Regions from separate parts of the Inquilinus ginsengisoli genome, predicted to be linked through region 2. Evidence: predicted binding sites of a transcription regulator. Region 2 holds the regulator's gene; each other region holds the start of a gene.
What was found. The regulator LexA, encoded in region 2, represses DNA repair genes until DNA is damaged. The targets are predictions, from matches to a motif close to ATGTTCTANTTTGGTTC.

Region 1 (9,539 bases), on a different contig from region 2:
GAAGCGGTGCGTCAGGTCACCGCCGGCCATGCTCGGGAAATCCTCGACCGGCAGGCAGCCGAGCCGGAAGTTCGACCGGCCGGCGCGCAGCGACAGCGACCCGCCATCCGCATTGGTCTCGATCTCGACCTGGCTGCCGTCGGGCAGCTTGCGCACGATGTCGTAGAGGGTGTGCGCCGGCGCCGTGGTGCCGCCCGGGGCCAGGATCTCGGCCGGCACGGATTCGACGATCTCGAGATCCATGTCGGTGGCGGTCAGGCGCAGCGCGCCGGATTCGGCGCGCAGCAGGATGTTGGACAGGATCGGGATGGTGTTGCGCCGCTCGACGACGCTCTGCACATGGCTCAGGCCCTTCAGGAGGGCGGCCCGTTCGATGATCAGCTTCATCCCGATTCCACTTCGACGATGCCGGCCGCCGGACGAATCGTCGGGTCGGGCTCACGCCCGGCCGACGCGGCGGGCGCGCACTATAACCGAAAGCCGACGGCGGTGGCGAGGGGCAGGCGCGGTCCCGGGCGCAATCCGGAACGAATTATCGGATGCCGGGTCTGTCGAGGCGTCGTCATCGCGAGGAGCGAAGCGCCCCGTTAAGTTTAGGGGCGCGATCCAGCGGCTCGATTGCTGGATCGCCACGCCCCTTCGGGGCTCGCAATGACGGCTGACAGTCTGGACCGCCGTGCCTAGATCTGCAGCATCCGGCGCAGCAGTTCGACGTCCTCGGCGAAGGACCGGTCCTCGCTGCACAGCTCCTCGACCTTCTTCACGGCGTGCATCACCGTGGTGTGGTCGCGACCGCCGAATTTGCGCCCGATCTCGGGCAGCGACCGCGGGGTCAGCTGCTTCGACAGGTACATCGCCACCTGGCGCGGCCGGGCCACGGTGCGGGCGCGGCGGGCCGAATGCATGTCGGCGATCTTGATGTTGTAGTGCTCGGCGACCCGCTTCTGGATCTCGTCGATCGTCACCCGGCGGTCCGAGGCGCGCAGCAGGTCGTGCAGCAGCTCCTGGGTCGATTCCAGGGTCACCGGGCGGTGCACCAGCTCGGCATGGGCGGTGATGCGGTTCAGCGCCCCTTCCAGCTCGCGCACGTTGGAGGTGATCTTGTGGGCCAGGAACTCCATCACCTTGGCCGGGATCTCGACCCGCGCGGTCTCCGCCTTGGCCTGCAGGATGCCCAGGCGCAGCTCGTAGGTGGTGGGGTGGATGTCGGCGACCAGGCCCCAGCCGAGGCGGGAGCGCAGCCGCTCCTCCATGCCTTCGAGGTCGGAGGGCGACTTGTCGGCCGAGATCACCACCTGGCGGTTCTGGTCCACCAGCGCGTTGAATGTGTGGAAGAACTCCTCCTGGGTGGAGTCCTTGCCGGAGATGAACTGCACGTCGTCGATCATCAGCACGTCGACCGAGCGGAACAGCTCCTTGAAGGTCATCGTGTCCTTGAACCGCAGGGCACGGATGAACTGGTACATGAACTTCTCGGCGGACATGTACAGCACGCGCCGCTCGGGATGCTTCTGGCGGATGTGCCAGGCGATGCCGTGCATCAGGTGGGTCTTGCCCAAGCCCACCCCGCCATAGAGGAACAGCGGGTTGAAGGTGACGCTGTTGGCCTCGGCCACGCGGCGTGCGGCGGCATGGGCCAGCTCGTTCGGCTTGCCGACCACGAAATTGTCGAAGGTGAAGCGCTGGTCGAGGATGGCGCCGAAATCAGTGGCCGATTCGGGCGGCCGGTCCGGCATTGCCGACTCGGTGCGCGTGGCCGGCGCGGTCGCCGCCGGGGCAGGGGGCGCGGCCGCCGGCCTGGCGGCCAGCCGGTCCGGCACCACGATCACATCGACGCTCTGGACGTCCGGATTCTCGGCATGCCACAGCTTGCGGATGCGGTCGGCGTAGTGGGCCGCGACCCAGTCGCGCATGAACTTGGTGGGGGCGGCGATGCGGGCCTCGCCGCCTTCGAGGTCGACGAGGACGACCGGCCGCAGCCAGCTCTTGAAGGCGCCTTCGCCCACCTCCTCGCGCAACCGGCCGCAGACCCGGCCCCATTGCTGCTCGATCGATGTGATGATGACTCCCCCCATCGACGACATGCTGCCTTCCGATCCCCTCCGAATGGGCTTTCGCCCCGTCCCGTTCCGCGTCGACCCGAACTTACCGATTCCCACCCGCAGCGACACCAGACGCGGAGTGCGCAGCTGCCATGCCGACTGAATTCAAACTGTAATAATCACAGTAACACGCCGCCGGCACAGGAACAATTCCTCGCAGCTACTTGCGAAGCTGGAGTCAAATTCCTTAAAACTACGAAATGATCAGCGTTAGGGCACAATCCTGTTCTTCTGCCAATCTTCGTGACGAAGGCTGGTAGCCGACAAGTTGTTTCCTGAAGCGGCCCTCAACCTGCAGATGGCAGGCGAAAGAGGATCATATGCAGGGCGGGCACGTGCTGGCAACGGAACAAATCCGGACCATCCCAAAACGCAAAAAACGGTCTGGAATAGTGCCCGGATCAGCCGGTTGCGGCATGCCGGAAGAAGCGCCTGCCAGACAAGACAAGGGCCGTTCCGCGGCAGCTGCCGCGAAACGGCCCGGTCATCGTCCGAGGCTCAGAGGGCCTTGATGCGGCTCGACAGGCGCGACAGCTTGCGCGCGACCGTGTTCTTCTGCAGCACGCCCTTGGTGATGCCGCGATGCATCTCCGGCTGCGCCGCCTTGAAGGCGTCGGCTGCGGCGGCCTTGTCGCCCGCCTCGATCGCCGTCTCGACCTTCTTGACGAAGGTGCGGATGCGGCTGACGCGGTTGCGGTTGACCAGCGTGCGACGCTCGGTCTGACGGATACGCTTTTCGGCGGACTTGTGGTTGGCCATTGTCGGTCCCGGTTCGGGCCAACGTGGGCCCCAAGAAAATCGAGGGCGCTTGATAGTCTTTTCGCGCCCGGGCGTCAAGACGGGTCTCGCACGCCGTGTCGGGGCGATATGTCGGCTTTTGCGCCGGGCTTGGCAAGGCTGGTAATTTGTTCTATCTTTGTTCTCATGCCGCTCAAGCCGCCCGAGATCGAAGAACTGGCCGACCGGCCGCGCAAGGGGCGCGGCGCCGTCAGCAACAAGTCCGGCCGCTACGAGGCCGAGACCCGGCACAAGGTCGATGACGGCTGGCTGTCCGAGGCGGGGGAGGAGGACGCGCCGCCGCTGCGCACCACGCTGCATGTCGACACGGCGCGCACCATCATCAGCCGCAACGACTCGCCGGACATCCTGTTCGACCGTTCGATCAATCCGTATCGCGGCTGCGAGCATGGCTGCATCTACTGCTTCGCCCGGCCGACCCATGCCTGGCTCGGCCTGTCGCCCGGCCTCGATTTCGAGACCCAGCTGTTCTACAAGCCGGACGCCCCGGCGCTGCTGGAGGCCGAGCTGCGGCGCCCCGGCTACAGCCCGGCGATGATGGCGATGGGCACCAACACCGACCCCTACCAGCCGGTCGAGCGCGAGCTGCAGCTGACGCGGCGGGTGATCGAGGTGCTGTCGCGCTTCAACCATCCGCTCGGCATCGTCACCAAATCGGCGCTGATCACCCGCGACATCGACCTGCTGGCGCCGATGGCGGCCAAAGGGCTGGCAGGCGCCTGCATCTCGCTGTCGATGCTCGACCGCGACCTCGCGCGGTCGCTGGAGCCGCGGGCGGCGACTCCGCCGAAGCGGCTGGAGACGATCCGCCGCCTGGCCGATGCCGGCATCCCGGTCTCGGTGCTGACCTCGCCGATGATCCCCGGCCTCAACGACCACATGCTGGAGCAGGTGCTGGAGGCGGCGGCCGCGGCCGGGGCGACGGCGGCGGGCTGGACCATGCTGCGGCTGCCGCTGGAGATCGCCGGCCTGTTCCAGGAATGGCTGGAGGCGCATGCGCCGGACCGGGCGAAGCGGGTGATGTCGCTGGTGCGGCAGACCCGCGGCGGCAAGCTGTACAAATCCGGCTTCGGCGAGCGCATGCGCGGCGAGGGCCCGGTGGCAGAGATGATCCGCGCCCGCTTCAACCACGCGGTGCGCCGGCTCGGCCTCAACCGCAGCCGCTGGGCGCTCGACATCGGCCAGTTCGCGGTGCCGCCGCGGCCGGGCGACCAGATGTCCCTGTTCTGACCCCTTGGCGTCCCGTGCGATCGGCGCTATGCCGGGGGCAGGAGGGTCGGCATGCCGGATTGGAGCCTGGAGATCGCGTGCGGCGCGCCGAAGCGCAGCGTCGCGGGGCTGGACGAGGTCGGCCGCGGCCCCCTGGCCGGCCCGGTGCTCGCCGCGGCCGTGGTGCTGGTCCGCCCGCTCGACCCCGAGCTCGCCGCCCTGATCGACGACAGCAAAGTGCTGACCGCGCGCCGGCGCGAAGAGCTGGTGCCGCGCATCCGGGCGGTGGCGCAGGTCGGTCTCGGCTGGGCCTCGGTCGAGGAGATCGACCGAATCAACATCCTCCAGGCCAGCATGCTGGCGATGCGACGGGCGCTCGACGCCCTGCCGGAGCGTCCCGGCATGGCCCTGATCGACGGAAACAAGGTGCCCGACGGTTTGCCCTGCGACGGGCGGGCGGTGGTCGGCGGCGACGCGATTTCGCTGTCGATCGCGGCGGCGTCGATCATCGCAAAAGTTGTGCGTGACCACGAGATGTTGCGTCTCTCCACCCTCCATCCCGGCTATGGGTGGGAACGCAACGCCGGCTACGGCACGCCGGAGCATATCGCCGGACTCGACCGGATCGGGGTCTGCGACCACCACCGGCGGTCGTTTGCGCCGGTGTTTCAGCGACTCAGCGTAACCGTCTGATTCGAAGAGGGATTGACGCCGACTCCGCGGCGAATCATCGTCGCGTCATGAGCGAATCACTCCAGACCATCAGCCGGCTGCCGCCGGGTTGCCGAATCGTCCAGGACGATTGCGTCTCGGCCATGCGGGCGCTACCCGCCGGCTCGGTCGATTGCGTGTTCGCGGACCCGCCCTACAATTTGCAGTTGGGGGGCGAGCTGCGCCGGCCGGACGAAAGCCGGGTCGACGGCGTCGACGCGGAATGGGACAAGTTCGCCGACCTCGCCACCTATGACCGCTTCACCCGCGATTGGCTGTCGGCGGCGCGCCACGCGCTGAAGGACGACGGCACGCTGTGGGTGATCGGCACCTACCACAACATCTTCCGGGTCGGCGCCATCCTGCAGGATCTCGGCTTCTGGATCCTGAACGACATCGTCTGGCGCAAGTCGAACCCGATGCCGAACTTCCGCGGCACCCGCTTCACCAATGCGCATGAGACCCTGATCTGGGCCGCGAAGTCGCCGGACAGCCGCTACACCTTCAACTACGACGCCATGAAGGGGCTGAACGAGGAGCTGCAGATGCGCAGCGACTGGACGCTGCCGATCTGCAGCGGCGGCGAGCGGCTGAAGATCGACGGGCGCAAGGCGCATCCGACCCAGAAGCCCGAGGCGCTGCTGTGGCGCGTGATCCTGTCGTCGACCCGGGCGGGGGAGACCATCCTCGACCCGTTCTTCGGCAGCGGCACCACCGGCGCCGTGGCCAAGCGGCTGGGCCGCAAGTTCATCGGGGTCGAGCGCGAGGACGCCTATGCCCGCGTCGCCACCCAGCGCATCGCCGCGATCGAGGCGCCGGCCGACCCGTCGCTGCTGGACACCCTGTCCAAGCGCCAGGCGCCGCGGGTGCCGTTCGGCTGGGTGGTCGAACGCGGCATGCTGCGCCCGGGCGACCGGCTGTTCGACACCGACCGGCGCTATGTCGCCAAGGTGCGGGCCGACGGCACGCTGATCGCCAGCAACAACCAGGGCGACCATGCCGGCTCGATCCACCGGGTCGGCGCCGCGCTGCAGGGCGCGCCGTCCTGCAATGGCTGGACCTTCTGGCACTATGAGGCCCAGCGCAACCGGCTGGCCCCGATCGACCTGCTGCGCCAGAAGATCCGCGCCGAGATGGCGGTTCACTGAACCGTAGGTTGGGTTCGCGGCGCGAACCCAACATCTTGCGGCCCTATCCTGCGTTGGGTTCGCAAGGGCGAACCCAACCTACGCCAACCTCAGCTCAGTCCGCCAACCGGTTATATTTCCTCAAGGTTTCCCGCAGCCGTTGATGCGGGATCGCATGCATGGTGTTGCCATCGCGGCCGGTCATGGTTTCGGCGGCGACCAGGGCGTTGACGATCGCCTCCTCGGTCGCCTGGGCCGTGGCCTCGATCAGCCCGTCCATGGCGTCGTTCGGCAGCACCGCGACCGACCGGGTGTCCGTGCGGCTGAAGGCACCGGGATTGGCGGTGGAGAAGGCCAGGAAGATGTCGCCGCTGCCATTGGCGCCATAGCCGCCGGTGCGGGCGATGCCGACCGGCGCCCGCCGGGCCAGGCGCTTCAGCTGGTGCGGCAGCAGCGGCGCGTCGGTGGCGATCACGACGATGATCGACCCGGTGTCGCGGTCCTGGGCCTGGTCGGGCAGCAGGTCCGGGATCTCGCGCCCGACCGGGACGCCGGCGACCAGCAGGTTCTTGCGGCGGCCGAAATTGCCCTGCACCAGCACGCCGACCATGTGGCCGCCCTCTTCGGGTGAGAGCTGACGCGAGGCTGTGCCGGTCCCGCCCTTGAATCCGAACAGCGACATGCCGGTGCCGCCGCCGACATTGCCCTCCGCCACCGGGCCCGGCCGGGCGCCGTCGAGCGCCTCGACCGCATGCTCCGCCGTGACGTGGAAGCCGTTGATGTCGTTCAGGGTCCCGTCATAGGTCTCGGCCACCACCGGCAGGCACCAGTAGATATCCTGGGCCAGCGGGGCCACCAGCCCGTTGCGGCCCTGCCAGCCGACCACCGCGTCGCGCACGGTGCCGACGCTGTGGCTGTTGGTGATCATCAGCGGCCCTTCGAGGAAGCCGGATTCCTCGATCCAGATCGTCCCGGTCATCTCGCCGTTGCCGTTCAGCACGGCGGTGCCGGTGAAGACCGGGTCGAACACCCGTCCGCGCGGCAGGATGGCGGTGACGCCGGTGCGCGCCGGGCCGCGCCCGATCTCCAGCCGGCCGTCGCCGGTGACGATGGTGGCGGTGCCGACCTCGAGTCCGGGGATGTCGGTGATGGCGTTCAGCGGGCCGGGCGTGCCCTCGAACGGAATGCCCAGGTCCCGGGCTCTCGGCTTGCGCGTCATGGTCGTCCCGCTGTCGCTGGTCGGTCCCCTGGGCTAGCGCGCCCAGGACAGGCTGTCCATGCCCGGCTGTCCATGGCGTCAGCGCGGCGGCCGGGTCAGGCGCTTCGGCGCCACCTCGCGCCAGGCTTCGGCCACCAGCGCCTCCAGCTGCCCGGCATCGACCGCGGGCAGGTCGACGAAGGTCCAGACCAGACGGCCCCAGCGCGCCGGCGAGAAGGCCTCGGGCCGGACCTCGAACAGCATCTCCTGGCGGTCGTGTGGCAGCTTCAGCACCGCCCGCCGCTCCGCCGGCCGCAGCACCGCGAAGATCTTGCCGCCGACCCGGAAGGACGGGCGGTCCCAATGGTCCTGCTCGGTCACCTCGGGCAGGGCCAGCGCGGCCCGCCGCACGGTCTCTTCATCCGCCATCGCAACCACCCCTCATGTCGCGCGGCAAGGATGGGCGGCCGCGCCCTGGTTTGCTTGGATGTTTTTTACCGCTATGCTGTCGGCCGCACCGAGAAGGAGAGGCCCCGATGGAACGCAAGACGGAATGGCACGTCCCCCGCCCCGTCCTGCTGCATCCGTCGAGCCGTCATGCCCCTTCTCGCCGCCGAATCCCTCTCCCACCACACGCCTGACCACCGCCCGCTCTTCGAGGACCTGACGCTCGCCTTCGGGGCCGAGCGCAGCGGCCTCGTCGGCCGCAACGGTGCGGGCAAGTCCACCCTGCTGCGCCTCCTGCTCGGCGAGATCGCGCCGCAGGGCGGCCGCATCCGCCGCCAGGGGGGCGTCGGCCACCTCCCGCAAAGCGTACGGGTGGCGCCTGATATGACCGCCGCCGATGCGCTCGGCATCGCGCCGGCGCTGGCCCGGCTCGACCGGCTGCTGGCGGGGCAGGGGACCGAGGACGACCTCGCTGCCGCCGACTGGACGGTGGAGGAGCGGGCGGCGCTGGCGCTGCCCCGGCTCGGCCTGCCCGCGGGTCTCGACCTGCGCCGGCCGCTTGGAACCTTGAGCGGCGGCGAGGCGACGCGGCTGGCCCTGGCCGGGCTGCTGGTCGACCCGCCCGAGATGCTGGTGCTGGACGAGCCGACCAACAACCTCGACGCCGCCGGCCGCGACGCGATCTGCGCGTTGCTCGACAGCTGGCGCGGTGGCGCGATCGTGGTCAGCCACGACCGCGAGGTGCTGCGCCGGATGGACCGGATCGTCGAGCTGTCCGGCCTCGGCGTCCGGGTCTATGGCGGCAACTGGGATGCCTACCGGGCGCAGCGCGAGGCCGAGGCCGAGGCGGCGCGGCAGGGCCTCGCCCATGCCGAGCAGGAGACCGCGCGGCTGGCGCGCGAGGCGCAGGCGGGGCTGGAGCGCAAGGCGCGCAGCGATTCCCGCGGCCGCAAATCCCGCGCCGATGCCGGCCAGCCCAAGATCATGCTGGATTTCGCTAAGGAGAAGGCGGGGCAGAGCCAGGGGCGCGTGAGCGGCATGCGGGAGCGCCGCCAGGAGATGGCGGAGGCGGCGCTGGCCGAGGCCCGGGCGGCGGTGGAGCGGGTGGCGTCGCTCAGCGTCGCGGTGGCGCCGACCGGACTGGCCTCCGGGACCATGGTGCTGGCGTTCGAGCATGTCCGCTGGACCCCGTCGGGCGTGGAGCGGCCGGTGCTGGACAACCTCAGCTTCACCCTGACCGGGCCGGAGCGGGTGGCGGTGACCGGGCCGAACGGCGCCGGCAAGTCGACGCTGCTGCGCCTCGCGGCCGGCGAGCTGGCGCCCGATGCCGGCCGTGTCCGGCGCTTCGACGGCGGCATCGCCATGCTGGACCAGCGCGCCGGCGGGCTGCGGCCCGACCGCACCATCCTGGAGAACTTCCGGGCGCTGCATCCGGCCGCGACCGACAATGCCTGCCGGACGGTGCTGGCGCGGTTCCTGTTCCGGGCGGATGCGGCGCTGCGCCCGGTGGCGGGGTTGAGCGGCGGCGAGACGTTGCGGGCGGCGCTGGCCTGCGTGCTGGGTGGGCCGACCCCGCCGCGGCTGCTGATCCTGGACGAGCCGACCAACCATCTCGACCTCGACTCGATCGCGGCGATCGAGCAGGCGGTGGCCGGCTATGATGGGGCGCTGCTGGTCGCCAGCCACGACCCGGACTTCCTCGACGCCATCGGCATCGGCCGACGCCTGGCGCTGCCGGGCCGCTGAAACGAAAAAGCGGGCCCGAAGGCCCGCTTCCCCGCACGCACCATGGAAGCTGGAGGCTAGTCCAGGCCTTCGAACAGCGCGGTCGAGAGGTAACGCTCGGCGATCGAGGGGATGATCACGACGATCTGCTTGCCCTCGTTCTCCGGGCGCTGGCCCACTTCGAGCGCCGCGGCGAGCGCGGCGCCGGAGGAGATGCCGGCC
Region 2 (9,539 bases):
GCCGAGCTTCCAGATGTCCTTCGGCGCGGTGATCGCCCTGATCGCCGCCTATGAGGCGCTGCGGCCGCATCTCGCCCGCTGGCATGCCGGGGCCGGGCCGGTGCGCCGCGCGTGCATGTATCTCGGCGGCATCGTGCTGACCACGCTGGTGGCCACGGTCGCGACCACGCCCTTCGCCATCTACCACTTCCAGCGCTTCGCGCCGCTGGCGGTGGCCGCCAACCTGATGGCGATCCCGCTGACCTCGCTGCTGATCATGCCGGCGGTGCTGGTGGCCTATCCCGCCATGCTGCTGGGCCTCGACGGCTGGGTGCTGCCGCTGCTGGGCTGGGGCAACCAGGCGATGCTGTGGGTGGCCTACACCGTCTCGTCCTGGCCGCTGGCTGCCTTCACCGTGCCGGCGATGCCGGCCTGGGGGCTGTTGGCCGGCGCCATCGGCGGGCTGTGGCTCTGCCTCGCCGCGGGCCGCATGCGCCTGCTCGGGCTGCTGGCCATTCCCATCGTGCTCGCTGCCTCGCTGTTCGCGCCGGCGCCGCAGATCCTGGTCGACACCACCGGCCGGCTGGCGGCGGTGCAGGGCACCGACGGGACCCTGACCTTCTCCACCCGTCGCAGCGAGCGCTTCATCCGCGAGATCTGGCTGCGGGCCCAGGCCGTCACCGAGGATGCCACGGCGTGGCCGCAGCAGGGGGAAGGGGCGGGCGGGCGCCTGGCCTGCGATCCGCGCGGTTGCCTGTATCGCCTCGGCGCCGTCACGGTCGCCTTCACCCGCAGCGGCGAGGCCTTCGACGACGACTGCTCGGGCGCCGACCTGGTGATCACGCCCCTGGTCGCGCCGCGCTGGTGCCGGCCGCGCTTCGGCGTCTGGGACCGCTTCGACCTGCGCCGCAGCGGCAGCATCGCGGTCGACCTGTCGGGGCCGGAACCGATTGTGGCCACGGTGGCCGAGGCGGTGGGCGACCGGCCCTGGGCCCCGGCCGCGTTCCGGCCGGCGCCGCCGCCGAATTGACCGAACGATCGGTCAGCGAATCACGCCCGCCCCTCGGCGTTCCCGGCCTTTGCGGCGTCCAGCACCTCGGGATAGGGGTAGTTCAGCCCCAGCAGCTGGCGCAGGTCCGGGCTGGCCTGTTCGACGAAGGCGCGGGGCAGGGCTGCCGGCATGTCCTCCATCGGCTTCACGAATTTCGGCAGATACTGGATCAGGATCGCCGAGCGGTCCTGCTGCGACCGGTTCGGCATGGCGCAGTGCCAGACCGCGCCGAAGAACACCACGGTGTCGCCCGGCTCGCCCAGCATGCGGGCGCAGCGGTCGTAGAACCGGTCGCTCTCGGTGGGATAGCGCAGCTCCGCCTGCGTCCCCGGCACATAGGCGGTGGCCCCGGTCTCCTCGGTGAACGGGTCCAGCATGATCGTGGCCTGGGCGTTCAGCGGGAAGCTGGCGTTGATCCGCACCGGATGCGACTCCGGCTTGTGCAGGTCCCAGTAGGGATAGTCGATATGCGGCTCCTGGCCCGGCCCGCCGGGCAGGATGCGGTTGGCGGCGATCGAGCCCATGATGAACTCGCTGCCCAGGAAGGCCCGCATCACCGTCATCAGCGCCGGATGCGCCGCCATGCGCGAGAACACTTCGCCCTTGGCCAGCAGGTTCCACACCCGGCGCTGCAGGGCGATCTTGCCCTCCTGCTCCGCGGCGCCCTGGAAATGGGTGACCTTGGCGGCGGCCGTCCCCTCGGATTCGCGCATCACCACCGCCCGGGCCGCCGCGACCTCCTCGGCCGTGAACAGTCCGCGCAGCACCACGGCGCCGGGGCCGTTGATCAGTTCCGCCACGATCGCCGCCGGGTCCAGCGTGTCCGGAGTGTAGATTTTCATGCCATCCTCCCTATCCTGGCCGCCAGGGTAAGCTGGTTTGCAAGCGCTTGCAAATCGAGTCGGCATGGCTAGGATTCGATAGGGGCGGCGGCAATCCGCCCGGCATGGGGAGGCCCGCATGGGGAGGATGCAATGACCGGGATGCTGCGCATCGGCCTGATCGGCGCCGGCTACATGGGCAAGGCGCACAGCATCGGCTTCCAGATGGTGCGGACCGCCTTCGCGCCGCCGCTGATCCCGGTCTGCGAGATGATCAGCAGCACCACGGCCGAGGGCGCGGCCGGCCATGCCGCGGCCTGGGGCTGGAACCGGTCGACCGCGGATTGGCGGGCGCTGGTCGCCGACCCCGCGGTCGACGCCGTGATCATCGCCACGCCGCCGCGCACCCATCTGGCGATGGCGACCGCGGCGCTGCGGCTGGGCAAACCGGTGTTCTGCGAGAAGCCGCTGGGCTGCGACCCGGCCGAATCGCGGGCGCTGGTCGAGGCGGCGGAGGCGGCCGGCGTCGCCACCATGGTCGGCTTCAACTACATCCGCACCCCGGCCAGCCAGCTGGCCAAGCAGATCATCGAGGCCGGTGAGATCGGCGACGTCATCCAGGTCACCGCCGAGCATGTCGAGGACTACCTGCACGACCCGAAGGCGCCGGCGTCCTGGCGCACCCGGATCGCCACGGGGACCGAGGCCGGGGCGCTGGGCGACGTCGCGCCGCACATCGTCAACGCCTGCCTGCGCCTGGTCGGGCCGATCGAGTCGCTGGTCGCCGACCTCAACACGGTGCGGGCGACGCGGCCCGGCCCGCAAAGCGAGGAGCGAGTGGAGAATGACGACCAGGGCCAGATGCTGCTGCGCTTCGCCAATGGTGCCACCGGGTCGCTCAGCTTCAGCCGCGTCGCCGCCGGGCGGAAGATGGGCTACACCTACCGCATCACCGGCACCCGCGGCGCCCTGGCCTTCGACCAGGAGAACCAGAACGAGCTGTGGCTGTACGATTCGGCGCGGCCGGCTTCGCGCCAGGGCTTCCAGCGGCTGCTGACCGGGCCGGCGCACCCGGACTACCTCGCCTTCAACCAGGGCGTCGGCCACGGCACCGGCTACAACGAGCAGATCGCGATCGAGGCGCGCGACTTCCTGCAGGCGGTGGCGACCGGCCAGCCGGTGTGGCCGACTTTCCGCGACGGCTGGGAGGTCGACCGCGTCACCGCCGCGGCCCTGCGCTCCGCCCGTGACCGCGCCTGGGTGCGGATCGCCGACGTCTGAGGCATCAGACGCGCAGCCGCGACCGTGCGGTCGGCGACAGCAGCGCGACCTCGGGCGCCCGGACCAGATGTGGCAGCAGCGCCGCGGCGAAGCCGGGCATGCGGGCGAGGACGGCAGCGTGGCGTTCATAGGCCGCCCGGTCGGGGAAGCGCGAGAACCAGACGAAGACCCGGGTGTCCTCGCGCACCGGCAGGGCCGGGAAGGTGTTCTCGCTGTGCTCGCTGACGAAGATCGCCAGGATCGGCACGCCGGCCTCGTGCAGCATAGCGACCAGATCGGTGTCGAACACCGTCATGAATCCGGCCTCGGCTGCCGGGTGAAGATGCCAGGTGGTGGCGACCACGATGCCGCCCGGGGCTGCGGTGCTGCCCTGGGGCGGGCGGCCGGGCCCGAGCGGGAAGCCCGATTCCGGATGGGCCGGGCGCAGCAGCAGGACATCGTCCGAATCGATCATGGTGGCGTTGGCGGCCGCGCGGTTCGCCTGCCACACCGGCCCGCCATAGAAGGCCTGCAGCGCCGCCGCCCGTGACGGCATGTCGGCGAAGCCGCGCAGCCAGACGAACTGGTCGGGCGCGTCGAGGTCGCGGAACTGGCCGATGAGGGTCATCCCGGTGGCCTCCTGGCTTTCCAGGAACTCCCGTTCGAACAGGTCGATCAGCACGTCGCGCCGGCCGGGATGCAGCGTGTAGCGCCGCAACTCGACGATCGGGCTGAGGGTCCGAACCATCACCTGCTGCCCGTTGTCCTGCATGATCGCCTCCCAGTTCATTTAAAACAGACCGGTTGTCCGGTTCTAAAACAGACTGATTGTCCGGTTGAGTCAATATGCTACCCTCCGGCCATGGCAAAGACATCGGCAGAGCCCAAGCGCAGCTACGATCCCGAGGGCATGCGGCGACGGCTGTTGGACGTGGCGGCGGAGGCGTTCCAGTCGCGCGGCTACCAGGGCACCGGCATGCACGAGATCATGCGCATCGCCGGGACCACGGGCGGGGCGCTGTACCATCATTTCCCGACCAAGAAGGCGCTGGGGCTGGCGGTGATCCGGGACCGGGTGGCGCAGGAGGTCGAGGAGACCTGGTGTGCCCCGGTCCGGTCGGCGCCGGATGCGCTGGAGGGCATTGCCGCGGTCTTCGCCGGGATCGCCGAGGGGCTGGAGCGGCGCGGCGCGGTCTCCGGCTGCCCGCTCAACAACCTGGTGCTGGAGCTGTCGCTGGCGGATCCGGAGTTCCGGCTGGCGATGCAGGCGCTGTTCGAGGCCTGGCGGGCCGCGATCGCCGAGCGGCTGCGCGCCGACCAGCACTCGGGCCGGCTGGCGGCGGCGGATCCGGACGATCTCGCCACCTTCGTCGTCGCCGCCTATTCCGGGGCGATGGCGCTGGCCAAGGCAGAGCAGAGCGCGGCGCCGCTCAGGGTCTGTGCCCGGCAGCTGATGCAGGTTCTGGAAGGGCTGCGGGTGGCCTGACCTACAGGCTGCCGCGCTCCACCAGGGCGATCTCGAACAGCCGGCTCCGCAACTCGTGGGCGGGATCGGCGAGGCGGGCGGCGATCTCGCCGATGGCGTGGCGCACCATCTCGGCCATCGGCTGGCGGATCGTGGTCAGGCTGTAGCCGGGCCAGGCGGCCAGCTTCATGTCGTCGAAGCCGACCACGCCGATCTCCTCCGGCACCCGCACACTCCGCTCGCGGCAGGCGTCGAGCGCGCCGAGGGCGAGGATGTCGTCGCCGCAGAACACCGCATCGGGCCGATGGGCGTCGAGCAGCGCGTGCATCGCCCGCCGGCCGTGCTCATGCGAATAGTCGCCGGCGTAGTCCACGGCCACAGGCTGCAGGCCGGCCCCGGCCAGTTCCTGGGCGAAGCCGGCGGCGCGGTCGATCGACGACGCATCCGACGGCGCGCCGCCGAGGAAGGCCAGGCGCCGCAGCCCGCGCGCCAGCATCGCCTGCGCCGCCAGGCGGCCGCCGGCGACATTGTCGACCGTCACCACCGGCACCGGCGCATCGGTCCCGGCCCGGCCGAACACATGCACCACCGGCAGCCCGGCCCGGGCGCAGGAGGCGGCGAAGCCCTCCGGCGGCGCCGAGGTGGCGATCAGCACGGCGTCGACATTGTATTGCAGCATCATGTCGAGCGCGGCCGCGGCGTGGCCATCCTCCGACAGGTTGGCGATCAGCGGCCGCAGCCCGCGACGCTGCAGCTCCCGCGTGAACAGGTCGAACACGTCCATGAAGGCGGGGTTGGCGAAATGGGTCGAGACCAGCCCGACCAGCTCGGTCCGGCCGGTCATCAGGCTGCGCGCCAGCTGGTTGGGGCGGTAGCCCAGCGCCTCGGCCGCCGCCAGCACCCGGGCCCGCATCCGGGGCGAAACGCTGGCGTGTTTGGTGAAGGTGCGCGAGACGGCGGAGATCGACACGCCGGCCGCATCCGCGACCTGCTGCGCCGTCGCCCGTTCGACGCCGCCAAACGGGCGCGGCCCGGCACGGCCAGTCATGGCGTGCCGGGCCGCGTGATGGCGAGCCCTGGCTGGTGAGGCCGCAGGTTACGAATAGGTCCGCAGCAGCCCGACCAGGCGGCCCTGGATGCGGACCCGGTCCGACGGCAGGAAGCGGGTCTCGTAGGCCGGGTTGGCGGCTTCCAGCCCGACCGATGCGCCCTTGCGCCGCAGCCGCTTCAGCGTGACCTCGTTGTCGTCGACCAGGGCGACGATGATCACGCCGGCGTCGGCGGTGTCGCAGCGGCGGATGATGACGGTGTCGCCGTCCAGGATGCCGGCCTCGACCATGCTGTCGCCGGCGACTTCGAGCGCGTAGTGCTCACCCGGGCCGAGCAGCGAGGCCGGCACCTGGGCGAAGTTGTGCTCCTGCAGCGCCTCGATCGGCATGCCGGCGGCGATCCGGCCGTAGAGCGGCAGGCGGACGCCGTGCTCGGCATTGACCAGATCGGCGCGCTCCAGCTTGCGGCCGGGCAGGGGCGTGTCGCTGCGCAGCGGCCGGAAGGGGACGACATTGTCGTCGTCGGTCGCCGCCGGGGCGTCGGTCTTGAGGCAGTCGGGAAGGCGAAGCACCTCGAGCGCCCGGGCCCGATGCGGCAGGCGGCGAATAAAGCCGCGCTCTTCGAGGCCGGTGATCAGTCGATGGATGCCCGACTTCGACTTGAGACTGAGGGCGTCCTTCATCTCGTCGAAGGAAGGACTGACGCCGTCCGCCTCCAGGCGGCGATGAACGAACAACAGCAGCTCCTGTTGCTTACGCGTCAGCAAGGCATCCTCCGTTTTCAGGGCCGCGGTGCGGCCGAATCCCTGGAAACACGATAGGAGGAACAAAACAAAAACACAAGGCGCTAACTTTGTCGCACCCGACTCTTTACTTCCTCGCAACAATCGCCGGGTCAGATCCCGTCCGTGAACAGCACCGCCTCGACCGCATCGCCGCGCGCCGCCGCCGGCGCCAGCGGCGGCCGGATCACCAGCCCGTCGGCGGCCGCCAGCAGCGACAGCATCGAGCTGTCCTGGGCCGGGAACGGGGTGGCGACCAGGCCGTTTTCGGTGCGCTCGATCCGCGCCCGCAAGTAATCCTCGCGCCGATCATTGGCCGGCAGGTCGCGGCCCAAAGTCGCCGCGATCCGGTCGTCCGGGAGCGCCGCGCCCTGCAGCGCCAGGATCGCCGGGCGCAGGAACAGCCAGCCGCAGACCATGGTCGAAACCGGGTTGCCGGGCAGGCCCAGCATCGGGGTGTCGTCGAGCCGGCCGAACATCAGCGGCTTGCCCGGCCGCATCGCGATCGTCCAGAAGTCGAGCGCCAGGCCGCGCCCGCCCAGCACCGAACGGATCAGGTCGTGGTCGCCGACCGAGGCGCCGCCGGTGGTGACGACCAGGTCGGCGCCGCGCGCCCCGGCCGCCAGCGCGGTCAGCGACTCGGCATCGTCGCGGGCGATGCCGAGATCGATCGGCTGGCCGCCGCAGCTGCGGACCAGGGCGGCGAGGGCGTGGCTGTTGGAGCTGACGATCTGGCTCGGCCCCAGCGCCTCGCCCGGCATCACGATCTCGTCGCCGGTCGCCAGGATCGCCACCCGCGGCCGGCGGCGGACGCGCAGCCAGGGATGGTTGGTCGAGGCGGCGATGCCGATGTCGCGCGCGGTCAGGCGCCGGCCGGGCTGCAGCAGGGTGTCGCCGGCGCGGAAGTCCAGCCCGGCCTTGCGGACATAGCGGCCGGCACCGGCGCCCTCGCGGATGGTGACCGAATCGCCTGATGCGTCGGCATCCTCCTGGATCACCACCGCGTCGGCGCCCGCGGGCAGCGGCGCGCCGGTGAAGATGCGGACGCATTGGCCCGGCCCGACCGTGCCCTCGAAGCGGCCGCCGGCCGGCACCCGGCCGATCTCGCGCAGCGTCGCCGGCACCGTGGCGACGTCGGTGGCGCGCACCGCCCAGCCATCCATGGCGGAGACGTCGAGCGGCGGCTGGGTCAGCCGCGCCACGACCGGCTCGGCCAGGATCCGGCCCAGGCCCTCGGGCAACGGCACGGTCTCGGCCGGCAGGGCCTGGAAGGCGGAGAGGATGCGGGCGCGGGCCTCGGCGACCGGGATCATGGCGCGGCCTCATAGATGCCCGACCGCCCGCCGGATTTGTGCAGCAGGCGCAGGTCGGTGACCACCATGCCACGGTCGACCGCCTTGCACATGTCGTAGACGGTCAGGGCGGCGACTGAGGCGGCGGTCAGCGCCTCCATCTCGACTCCGGTGCGGTGGGTGACCTTGACCGTGGCCTCGATCTCGACCCGGCTGTGCTCCGCATCGCAGCGCAGCGCCAGCTCGACGCTGGACAGCGGCAGCGGGTGGCACAGCGGGATCAGGTCGGCGGTGCGCTTGGCGGCCATGATGCCGGCGATGCGGGCGATGCCCAGCACGTCGCCCTTGGCGTGGCCGCCGGCGGCGATCAGCGCCAGCGTCTCCGGTTTCATCTCGACCCGGCAGCCGGCACGCGCCACCCGGACCGTCGCCTCCTTGTCCGAGACATCGACCATGCGCGCCTGCCCGGCGGCGTCGAAATGGGTGAGGTCGCTCATGCGGCGGAGGATCTCGCCTCCGGCGTCAGCAGCGCGCGGGTGGCGGCGGCGACGTCGTCGTGGCGCATCAGGCTTTCGCCGATCAGGAAGGTGGTGGCGCCCACCCGGGCCATGCGGGCCAGGTCGGCCGGGGTGAACAGCCCGCTCTCGGACACCATCAGCCGGTCCCGCGGCACCTGGGCCGCCAGCGCCTCGGTGGTGGCGAGGTCGACCTGCAGGGTCTTGAGGTTCCGGTTGTTGATGCCGAGCAGCGGCGACCGCAGCTTCAGCGCCCGCTCCAGCTCCGCCGCATCATGCACCTCGACCAGCACGTCCATGCCGTTGTCGATCGCGGCCTGCTCCAGCTCCTGCGCGGTGGCGTCGTCCAGCGCCGCCATGATCAGCAGGATGCAGTCGGCGCCCAGCGCCCGGGCCTCGTCGATCTGGTAGCGATCGACCATGAAGTCCTTGCGCAGCACCGGCAGCTCGACCGCATTGCGCGCGGCGGTCAGATACTCGTCGGCGCCCTGGAAATAGGGCACGTCGGTCAGCACCGACAGGCAGGTGGCGCCGCCGTCGCGATAGGCGCGGGCGAGGGCGGGCGGGTCGAAATCCGGGCGGATCAGCCCCTTGGACGGCGAGGCCTTCTTGATCTCGGCGATCAGGCCGGTGCGGCCTTCGGACTGTGCCCGGCGCAGCGCCGCCAGGAAACCGCGCGGCGGGGCGGCGCGGTCGGCGAGATCCGCCAGCCGGCGAATCTCGGCCGGCGGCACCGCCGCCTTGCGCTGTTCGATGTGCCGACGCTTGTCGGCGACGATGCGTGTCAGCGTGTCACTCATGATTCCTAACCCTTGGCCGGGCCCTGGGTTGTGATCCGGGCCAGCCGTTCGAGCACATGGGCGGCCGTCCCATCGTCGATGATGCGCGCCGCGAGGTCGGCACCATCGGCCAGAGTGGTGACCTTGTCGGCAACGATGAAGGCCGCAGCGGCGTTCAGCCGCACGATGTCGCGATAGGCCCCGTGGGCGCCGCCCAGAACCGCGCGCAGCGCCGCGGCGTTGGTCTCGGGGTCGCCGCCCTTGAGGTCCTCGGGTTTGGATCGGGGCAGCCCGGCATCCTCCGGCGTCACCGTCAGGCGCCGGACCTGGCCGCCGCGCAGCTCGGCGACCGAGGTCGGGCCGGTGGTGGTCAGCTCATCCAGCCCGTCGCTGCCATGCACCACCCAGGCGACGTCGCTGCCGAGCTGGAGCAGGGCCTCGGCCACCGGGGCGACCCAGGCCTCGGCGAAGACGCCGAGCAGCTGGCGCTTCACCCCGGCCGGGTTGGCCAGCGGACCGAGCAGGTTGAAGATGGTGCGGGTGCCG
Region 3 (9,539 bases), on a different contig from region 2:
TCCGGCCGGCGCAGCAGGCGCAGCGGGCGCACCCAGCCCTCGGGCCAGGCCGTGACCTCGGCCGGGGCCAGCGGCGGCGCGGCGGCGACGCAGCGTTCGGGCAGATGGCTCTCCACCGCGGCCGGCCGCCAGATCCGGTCGAAGCCGATGCGGTTGCCGACGATGTCGACGAAGCCGGCGAGGTCGCCGATCGCGGCCCCTTCGTCCTCCAGCTTGCTCAGCCCGGTCTGGCGCCCGTCCAGCGGCGCCACCCGGTCGGCCCGCAGGGTCACCACCTCGACCCCGAAGCCGGGGTCGACCCGGTCCAGCCGCTCGGCCAGCAGGCGCGCGACCCGCGCCGCGTCGCGGACCGGCAAAGCGGTGCGGATGGCGGCGGTCTGGCGCCGCCCGTCGACCCGGTGGAAGTCGGCGGCGAACTGGGCGGCGCCCATCATCCGGGCCTCCAGCCGGGCGCAGAGCTCCGCCGTCACCACCGCGATGGCGCGCTGCAGGTCCTCCGGCGTGCCGACCGGCTCGGGGAAGGCCAAGCGGGCGAACCAGGGCGTCGGCGGCCGGCGGAAGCCGACCGTCTCCTCCGCCCGGCCCAGCGCCTGGTCCAGCCGCAGCAGCGGCCGGGCGCCGAAGCGGCGGGCCAGGCCGGGGCGCGGCGCCGCCAGCAGGTCGCCGACCTTGGTCAGGCCGATCCGGCGCAGCGCCTGCACCGCATCCTCGTCCAGCCGCAGCGCCGCGACGGGCAGGGGGGACAGGGCGGCCCGTTCCTCGCCGTCGGGCAGGATGTGGATCGGCCGTTCGGCGCGGCCGTGATGCGCCAGGGCCCAGGCGGCGCCGAAGCTGCCGGCGACGGCGATGCGGCCGGGCAGGCCGCGCCGCCGCAGCCGTCCGGCCAGGTCGTCGACCAAGCCTTCCTCGCCGCCCCACAGATGGGCACAGCCGGTGATGTCGATCCACAGCCCGTCGGGCGGGCAGGGCGCCACGGCGGGGCTGTAGCGGCCGGCCCAGCGGGCCAGACGGGCCAGGGCGCGGGCGTCGGCGGCGTGGTCCGCCGGGATCAGGGCCAGGGTGGGCAGCACGGCGCGGGCGTCGGTCGCCTTCTGCTGCGGCCGGATGCCGGCGGCCCAGCCGCGGTCGTCGACGGCGACGACCTGGCGCCGCTGTCCGATGGTCTCGACGACCGCGACCGGCTCAGCCGGCCAGGCGTTCTCCGGCGTGGTCAGCTTCAGCCGCGTGATCGGCCAGTTCGGCAACCACAGCGAGACGATCCGTCCCATCCTTTGTCTCCACGATCCAGCGGCCGGGCGCGCCGCCGCGGCAATGGGTCAGCGCCAGCTCCCACCGCACCGGCCCGACCCAGGTGGCGGTGCCGCCGCTGGGCGCCGGGGCCACCGCCCAGCGCGTCACCGCGGCGCTGGCGGCGGTACGGCCGAGGCGGGGCGCCAGCAGCTCGCGCTGCAGCAGCAGGGCGGTGGTGCCCCGGGTCTCGCAGGCCAGCTGCAGCCGCCGCTCGGCCAGCAGGTCGGCCCGCACCGCCTCGGCCAGCACGGCGCCGAAGCCGGGGGTGCGCAGCGCCTCCTCCACCACCGCCAGCACGCCCTTCTCGTCGCGCGGCCGCACCAGGATCAGCCGGTCGGGCGCCAGGCCCAGCGCGGCCAGCGCCGGCGGATAGAGGTCGTCGCTCGTCGTGCACCACAGCACCGGCCCGCGCCGCTGCAGCCGGGCCAGCAGCCGGGCAGCGAAGCCGGTCGCGGCCGCCCCTGCGGCGGCCCCGCCCCCGCCGGCCGCGGCGACCCGGTGCAGCCGGCCGAGCGCCAGCCCGCCGCGCGGCAGGCGGGCATCGATCGGCGGCAGGTCGAGCGGCAGGATTCCGGGATCCTCGACGGCGGATCCATAGCGGTTCAGGCGCTCGCGCAGGGCGGCGAGGGCGGACATGGCGCTCACAGATGTTCTATATTTGTTCTTATATGAATCCACTGCAGCGCTGCAGAGTCAAGCTCGGGGCGGCGGGCCCAGGGAAACGGCGGCTTTGCGCGGCCTCAGGGACTCGCTGATGCGTGCCCTGCACCGGGTGCCGGATCGGGGGGCGGGCCGGCCAGCGCCCTCACCGCTTCGTCGACGCTATGGAACACATGGTCCGGGCCGATCTGCGCCAGGATGCCGAAGCGGGACAGGGCCTGCTGCGCGCGGACCGATTCGAGCCGGGCGATGGCGAAGGTGATGTCCGCGACGCGGCACTGCGCGATCACCCCGGCCAGGCTGCGGGCCGCGGAATAGTCGATCTCGATGATGCTGCTGGCCTCCAGGATCACCAGGCGCAGCGCGTCCCGCCTGGCGTCGATCAGGCGGCCGATGCCGGCCTCGAACGTCCCGGCGTTGAGGAAGCTCAGCGGGGCCTGGAAGGCGATGACGGCGACCCCGGGCAGCGTCTCGCCATGGGAGCCGGCGGCGGGCGGCCACCAGATCGACGTCTGCGGCACCTTCTCGAACTCGATCGGCTGGGCGCGGGTGATCGCCCAGATGCCGTGCAGCAGCGACAGGCCGATGCCGACGGCGACTCCGGCCTGGATCGGCAGCACCACGATGGCGACCGCGGTGGCCAGAATCAGGGCGAACTCGCCCGGCGCCTGGTGGTAGACGGCGACGAAGGTCGGGACCCGGACGACCCGCTGGGCCACGAACACCAGGACCCCGGCCAGGGCCGCATGCGGGACATGCGACAGCAGCCCGCCGCCGAGCAGCGCCAGGGCCAGCACGATGGCGGCGGCGACCAGGCCGGCGACCTGCGACCGGCCGCCGGTCTCGGCCACGGTGGCGGTGCGCGGCGGGCTGGCGTTCACCGGAAAGGCCCCGAACAGGCCGGACAGGATGCTGCCGGCGCCGACGCCGATGAAATCGCGGTTCAGCGCCGGCGGCGCGCCGGATTGGGGCGGAAAGGAGCGGCTGGTGGCGGCCGTCTGCACCATGACGACCAGCGCGACGATCAGCGCCAGGGACACCAGGCGGCGCAGCTCGTCGAAATCCACCGCCGGCAGCGCCGGCTGCGGCAGGCCGCCGGGAAGGGGGCCGAGGACCGCGACGCCGCGATTCTCGAGGCCGAAGGCGACCACCGCGGCCGTCGCCGCCACCAGGCCGATCAGCGCGCCCGGAATGCGCGGGCTGATCCGCTCGGCGCCGAACACCGCCAGGAAGACGCCGATCCCCAGCGCCGCGCTCCAGGGATTGACCTGCCCCAGCTGCGCCACGGTCTCGGCGATGCGCTGCGGCGTGCTGCCGTCCTGCGCCGGCAGGCCCAGCAGCCCCGGCAGCTGCGAGACGGCGATGTGCACCGCGATCCCGGCCAGGAAGCCTGTCGTGACCGGCACCGACAGCAGGTCGGCGATCCAGCCCAGGCGGAACACGCCGCCGCAGCAGACGATCAGGCCGACCATCAGGGCCAAAGCGGCGGCCAGGGCCGCGTAGTGCGGCGATCCCGCCGCCGCCAGCAGGGCCAGGCCGCCGGCGAAGATCGGGGTGATGGTGGAATCCGCGCCGACCGACAGCAGGCGATGGGCGCCGAACACCGCGAAGGCTAGCGCCGCGGCGACGAAGGCGAAGAAGCCGATTTCCGGCGCGAAGCCGCCCAGCCGGGCGGTGGCCATCTGCTCGGGGATGGTGATGGCCGCCAGCGTCAGGCCTGCGACCAGGTCGGACCGGCCGTCCCGCAGCGTCCAGCCCGCCACGGCCCGGAAGGGACGCCAGCTTCGGCCGGGGCCGGGCATCAGGCCATGCCGCTTCCGGGCAGGAACAGCTTGACCGGGCGGATCTCGTAGCCGCCGATGCCGGGATTCGCCCGCTCCAGGTCCTGGGCCAGTGCGACCGCTTCCTCGATCGACGGGCAGTCGACGATGTAGAAGCCGAGCATCTGCTCCTTGGTCTCGACATAGGGCCCGTCGATCACCAGCGGCGGCTCATGGCCCTTCACCAGCGTGGTCGCGGCGGTGGTCGGCATCAGCCGCGCGGCGGGCCCCAGCCGGCCCTGCTCGGCCAGCCGGCGGTGGACGACGTCCAGCCGGGCCATGACCGCGTCATCCTCTTCCTTGGTCCAGGCGCCGATGGCGTCCTGCGAATTGTAGCAAAGAATGGCGTAGAGCATCCGGGCTGCCCCCTCGTCTGTCCCCGACGCGGAGTATGCCCGGAGCCGGCGTCCGGCGGCACGGAAACATCGCGGCCACCTTCAGCCGGCTCCGAAGCCCGGTCGATCAGACCACGGTGATCGTGCTCTGCGCTTTCAGCGGACATGGCAGGGAGGGATCGAAGGTGATCTCGATCGCGCTGGCGACGAAGAAGCCGCCGATGTGCTGGGCCGCGATTTCAGGGGGCGTTCCCGGCTTCGTCAGGTTGACGTCCTGGGCGAAGACAAAGATCCGCCAGACGCCGTAGACATCCTGGTGCTGGGACAGCAGCAGCTTGTAGGCCCGCTCCAGGTCCAGGCTGCCGGCATAGACGCCGTCATTGGCGGCGTCGTCGAAGCCGAGCCCGTCATCCGTTAGCGGCACGACGAAGAACAGCCCTTGCGGCGCCTGGAACAGGGCGAACGCGTAGAGCTCCGTCCCGGTGAAGTAGCCGCCTCCGCCGTTCTGAAACTTCGCCTTCACCCACAATGGCTTGAAGGCATGCACCGTGCCGGGGGTTTCGATCTCGACGTCGCCGCCGACATGGATGTTGGTCTGCGTCTCCGACACCGAATGGCTGTAGGTCTGGCCGGTGGTGAAGCGCTGATAGGTCCATTCGACATCGGCCGGATAGGCGCGGCCGGCGTTGGGGGCGTCGGGCAGGCTCCATTTCGCCACCACCTTTTCACCCAGGGTCTTCTCGCCGGCCCCCGGCGGCGTGGCCGCCTGCCCGCGATAGAAGGGATCCGCGGCGTCGGAGCAGGCGACGACGAGGGCGCCCGAGGCGATGGCCGAAGCCACGCCCGCCACCGTGTATTCGGGCGGGCCGGAAGCGGCGCCCTTCGGGGTGCAGCAGCTGACGCTCGGGTCCGTCTCCTCGAAGGTGCCGCCGGCGCTGAAATTCGCGTTCCCGGAACCGAGGGCCACGGCGACGATCGCCACGATCGCCGCGACCACCAGCACGATGAGGGCGAGGATCTTCCACCAAGGATCGGCGAAAGGCAGCTCGCCATGGACCCCGTCATAGGCGGGGTTGGGTTGCCAGACCATCGTCGCCCCGGTCGGCACCCAGGGGCCGAAATCCGGCCCGCATTTCGGGTCTTTCGGATTGCACTTCCACCAATCCGCGGCCGGCCCGAGGGCGGCCAGGTTCGACACCACCAGCGATCCCTCGCCCACGGTGCAAGTGTAGGAATTGGTCGTCGAGTCGAACCGGGTCTGCGAGACGAAGATCTGCTGGATCGAGCGGCGGGACTCGAAGCCGTCGGCGCGCGCGATGAAGCTGACCAGGTGCTTGCCCGGCGTGGCGTTCTCGAAATTCGCCCGCCAGGACACCAGCACCGATGCCCCGGCCGGGATCCTGGAGAAGACCAGGGTGTTGGCCGCCGGAACGATGCCCGGGTCGCCAATGCTCTCGAGATAGAGGCGGACATTGACCAGGTCGCTGGAGGAATTGTTGGTGTAGTGGCACGAGATCAGCAGCGAATAGATAGCGTTATCGAAGATGCCGTCCGGCAGCATGATATTGGTCACGGGCTCGACGGCGAAGGGGCGCGTGAGCACCTGCATCGGCGTGGCGGTCATTTGCGGCCTCCTTTCCGGTCGGACAGAACGATGAAGGTGTACCCACCGAGCGTCCGGTCCTCCCCGTCCTGCTCGGCGATCCGGACCAGGGCGTATTCGCCCTTCGCCAGGTCCGGCGCCCTGATGGCGACATGGATGGCGGCCTTGGTGCCCCTGGGAATGTGCAACTCCAGTTCCCGCTTGCCCAGGCCGCCCTTTTCCGGCGTGCACATCGGCTCCTGCCCCATGCCGACCTCGACCTTGGCGGCCTTGGACGGCTTCAGGCCGGCCAGGTCCAGCCGGCGCAGTTGCGCCTCGTCCAGTTCGCCCCCGACCTTGGCCGTGACCAGAACCCGCTTGTCGGTGCGGAGGCCGGCCGCGATGGTCAGCATCCGGGCGGGAATGCCGGTCTGCGCCACGACGACGCTGAGGTTGCGCTGCGCGGCCTCCGGATAGGCCGGCGGGTTGAAATCATCCGGCGGCGGGACCGGGATCGAGCTGCCGGAATGATTGGCGACGGCGATCAGACACTCATGCCCGCCATTCACCATGGTCACCGCCCAGGGCACCAGGCACAGCACGTCCTGTGCCGCGCCGGGCTGCAGGTCCGCATTGGCCGACCCGATGAAATGGGCGGTGCTGCGCAGGATCTGGGTGCTGGGATCGGCCCACCAGAAATCGATGCGGGTGCCGTCGGCGACACTCGATCCGTGGTTCTCGACATGGGCCCAGACATAGGCCGGCTGCCCCGCAATCGGCGCCCCCGGCTGTCCGGTCGGGTCGTTGCCTGGGACGACCCAGATGTCGGGACTCATCCACCAGTCCGGTGTGCCGTCCCTGATTTCCAATTGTATGGCCATGCGCTGTCTCCGATGTTCGCTGGAGACGCGCCGTCCCGGATTCCGCATGTCGGCGGGATCGCCGATGGACGGCGGCACCTGCCGATGCGCTGGTCCCGGCCAGTCGCCGGGAATCACCGGACCGCAGGACGATGTGCCCCAAGGCACCGGCCGCCGCGCAACGACGAAGGCCCGCAACTCTCGATGATGGGATGCCGAGCCGGTCGGCCCGGACCGCTCCACCCGACCGTCCGCGGATCAGGATCCGAGGGTCGGAATATTATTTCCAGATACTCTAAGAAAGATGCAGAACAAGGGTAGTTTCTCGAAACAAAATGCCCTTTTTATGGCGTTCGTCGCTTTATCCCGCCATCCCGGCGGCGATCATCGCCTGCTGGCGCACCGCCTCGGTCAGGGCGGCGCGGTGTTCCTGGAACTCCGGCGTGGTCTTCACCGTGTAGTGGCGCGGATGCGGCAGGGCGATCGGCCGGTCCTCGATGATCCGGCCGGGCCGGGCGCTCATCACGATCACCCGGTTGGCCAGGAACACTGCCTCATCGATGTCGTGGGTGACGAACAGCACGGTCTTGCGCTCGGCCTCCCAGATCGACAGCAGCAGCTCCTGCATCAGCGCCCGGGTCTGGGTGTCCAGCGCGCCGAAGGGTTCGTCCAGCAGCAGGATCTTCGGGTCGTTGGCCAGGGCCCGGGCGATCGCGGTGCGCTGCTGCATGCCGCCCGACAGCATCTTCGGGTAGTGGTTCTCGAAACCGCGCAGGCCGACCTTGGCGACGTATTCGGCGACGATTTCGGCCTGCTGCCTCTGCGGCACGCCCTTCTCGCGCAGGCCGAAGGCGATGTTCTGCGCCACGCTCAGCCACGGGAACAGGGTGTAGGCCTGGAACACCACGCCGCGGTCGGGCCCCGGCTCGGTCACCGGCCTGCCGCCGACCAGCACCCGCCCGGTGCTCGGCCGGTCCAGCCCGGCGACGATGCGCAGCAGGGTGGACTTGCCGCAGCCGGACGGGCCCAGCAGGGTGATGAAGTCGTTCTCGGCGATGGTCAGGTCGACCGGGCTCAGCGCCTGGGTCGGCGCGCCGCCATGGATTCCGGGATACTGCCGGCTGACGCCTTCGACACGGACCAGTGTCATCGGCCGAGGCTCCAGGGGAACAGGGCGCGGTTCAGCCGCTTGAACAGCTGGTCGGTGATCAGGCCGATGGTGCCGATGGTGAAGATGCCGAAGATCATCTGCCCGGTGTCGAGGAAGCGCTGGGCGTCGATGATCATGTGGCCGATGCCGGCGGAGGATCCGATCAGCTCGGCGACGATGACATAGGTCCAGGCCCAGCCCAGCACGAGGCGCAGCGACTCGAAGATCTGCGGCGCCGCGTTCGGGATCATCACCCGCACCACCACGCCGCGGGTCCGGGCGCCCAGCGTCCGCGCCGCCTCCACCAACTCGGTCCGGATCGACCCGGTGATCACCGCGACCATGATCACCAGCTGGAACACCGAGCCGATGAAGATCACCAGCAGCTTCTGGGTTTCGCCCACCCCGGCCCACAGGATCAGGAGCGGGATGAAGGCCGAGGCCGGCAGGTAGCGGCAGAAGGACACGAAGGGCTCGAAGAACGCCTCGATGCCCTTGAAGGTGCCCATAAGGATGCCGAGCGGCACCGCCAGCAGCGCCGCCAGCAGGAAGCCGCCGAAGACGCGGAACATGGTGACGGCGATGTCCCAGGCGAAGCCGAACCGCATGAACAGCTCGACGCCTTCGGTGAAGGTGGTGTCCGGGCTGGCCAGGAACAACGGCTTGACCAGCCCGCTCCAGGTCGCCGCGCCCCACAGTGCCACGAACAGGACGAAGCACAGGATGCCGAGGGCGAGGCGTCGGGCGGCGCCGACGGGGGCGAGCGGTGTGGGCACGGCTACTCGACGAATTTCGCGGTGTACAGCGCGGTCAGGTCCTCCGGCTTGCGCCGCAGCAGCCCGGCCTCGAGCATGATGTCCGCCGCCTGGTTGATGAAGCTCGGCATGGTGCCGGTCAGGTAGGCCTTGTTGGCCGCGCGGTCGTACCAGGTCACGTACTGGGCCGAATCGGCGAACTGCTCCGCCGTCTGGTCGACGTCGGCGCCCATGATCTTGTTGGCCTCGGCCGGGTTGGCCTTGATGTAGTCCAGCGCCTCGAACCAGCTGTCGACCACGGCCTTGACCACGTCGGGATGGGCGGCGACGTAGTCCGGCTGGAACGCCAGGGTGTCGATGATCACGCCGGGCGTGTCGGCCGAGGTGACCAGGATCTTGCCGTTCGGATCCTTGCGGATGTTCGACAGGTACGGCTCATAGGTCACGGCGACGTCGAACTGGCCGGCGATGAAGGCTGCGGCCGCGTCGGGCGGCTGCAGGTCGGTCAGGCTGACATCCTTGAAGCTCATGCCGTGCTGCTTCAGCAGATAGGCCAGCCAGAACTGCGAATCGCCGCCGAACTGCACCGCGATGCTCTTGCCCTTCAGCGCCTCGATGTCGGCGATGTCCTTGCGCGCGGCGATGCCGTCGCCGCCGGAGGATGTGTCGAGCGCCAGCACCTGCACCACCGGCACGCCGGAGCTGGCATAGAGCAGATGGGTGTCGACGGTGGTGGTGATCACCTGCACGTCGCCCGAGGCCATGGCCTGGTGCCGGTTCGAGGTCGGCATCTTGACGATGTCGAGGTCGATGCCGTGCTTCTCGAAGAAGCCCAGCTGCTTGGCCAGCGTGATCGGCGCGAAGCCGGTCCAGCCGCTCATGGCCAGGCGCAGTTTCACCGGCTCCGCGGCGGTGGCCGACGTGGCGGTCAAGGCGAAGGCGATGGCGGCGGCGATGCCCAGGCGCATGATGCTGTTCCCCTGTTCCGGTCGCCCGTGCGTCGTGGCGCCCAGGCATGATTCGCCGCAGCCTGCCCCAAAGACGGGGCGGCGGCTACGGCGTTTTGCGGTGCAGCGGAACCGGAGCG

Region 1: a site for LexA is predicted at 3,008-3,024, ahead of E9232_RS09805 (PA0069 family radical SAM protein). Genes of this name have one in related genera too.
Region 3: a site for LexA is predicted at 1,938-1,954, ahead of E9232_RS22150 (ImuA family protein). Genes of this name have one in related genera too.

What each region holds. Positions count from the first base shown of each region.
Region 1 covers NZ_JAVDPW010000003.1:441,005-450,543, forward strand. Annotated here, with positions in the region: gene dnaN (DNA polymerase III subunit beta) at 1-387, opposite strand, end outside; gene dnaA (chromosomal replication initiator protein DnaA) at 681-2,075, opposite strand; gene rpsT (30S ribosomal protein S20) at 2,601-2,861, opposite strand; gene E9232_RS09805 (PA0069 family radical SAM protein) at 3,027-4,130, shown strand; gene rnhB (ribonuclease HII) at 4,182-4,802, shown strand; gene E9232_RS09815 (site-specific DNA-methyltransferase) at 4,850-5,968, shown strand; gene E9232_RS09820 (DmpA family aminopeptidase) at 6,063-7,166, opposite strand; gene E9232_RS09825 (MmcQ/YjbR family DNA-binding protein) at 7,245-7,574, opposite strand; gene E9232_RS09830 (ABC-F family ATP-binding cassette domain-containing protein) at 7,743-9,338, shown strand; gene cysK (cysteine synthase A) at 9,395-9,539, opposite strand, start outside.
Region 2 covers NZ_JAVDPW010000006.1:476,103-485,641, forward strand. Annotated here, with positions in the region: gene E9232_RS19260 (ComEC/Rec2 family competence protein) at 1-1,009, shown strand, start outside; gene E9232_RS19265 (phytanoyl-CoA dioxygenase family protein) at 1,030-1,872, opposite strand; gene E9232_RS19270 (Gfo/Idh/MocA family protein) at 2,005-3,132, shown strand; gene E9232_RS19275 (NIPSNAP family protein) at 3,137-3,883, opposite strand; gene E9232_RS19280 (LmrA/YxaF family transcription factor) at 3,974-4,597, shown strand; gene E9232_RS19285 (LacI family DNA-binding transcriptional regulator) at 4,599-5,624, opposite strand; gene lexA (transcriptional repressor LexA) at 5,673-6,392, opposite strand; gene E9232_RS19295 (molybdopterin molybdotransferase MoeA) at 6,521-7,720, opposite strand; gene moaC (cyclic pyranopterin monophosphate synthase MoaC) at 7,717-8,196, opposite strand; gene trpC (indole-3-glycerol phosphate synthase TrpC) at 8,193-9,014, opposite strand; gene trpD (anthranilate phosphoribosyltransferase) at 9,020-9,539, opposite strand, start outside.
Region 3 covers NZ_JAVDPW010000008.1:56,972-66,510, reverse strand. Annotated here, with positions in the region: gene E9232_RS22155 (Y-family DNA polymerase) at 1-1,268, opposite strand, end outside; gene E9232_RS22150 (ImuA family protein) at 1,183-1,926, opposite strand; gene E9232_RS22145 (SulP family inorganic anion transporter) at 2,031-3,752, opposite strand; gene E9232_RS22140 (YciI family protein) at 3,752-4,126, opposite strand; gene E9232_RS22135 (choice-of-anchor X domain-containing protein) at 4,233-5,729, opposite strand; gene E9232_RS22130 (hypothetical protein) at 5,726-6,568, opposite strand; gene E9232_RS22125 (ABC transporter ATP-binding protein) at 6,909-7,697, opposite strand; gene E9232_RS22120 (ABC transporter permease) at 7,694-8,473, opposite strand; gene E9232_RS22115 (ABC transporter substrate-binding protein) at 8,476-9,420, opposite strand.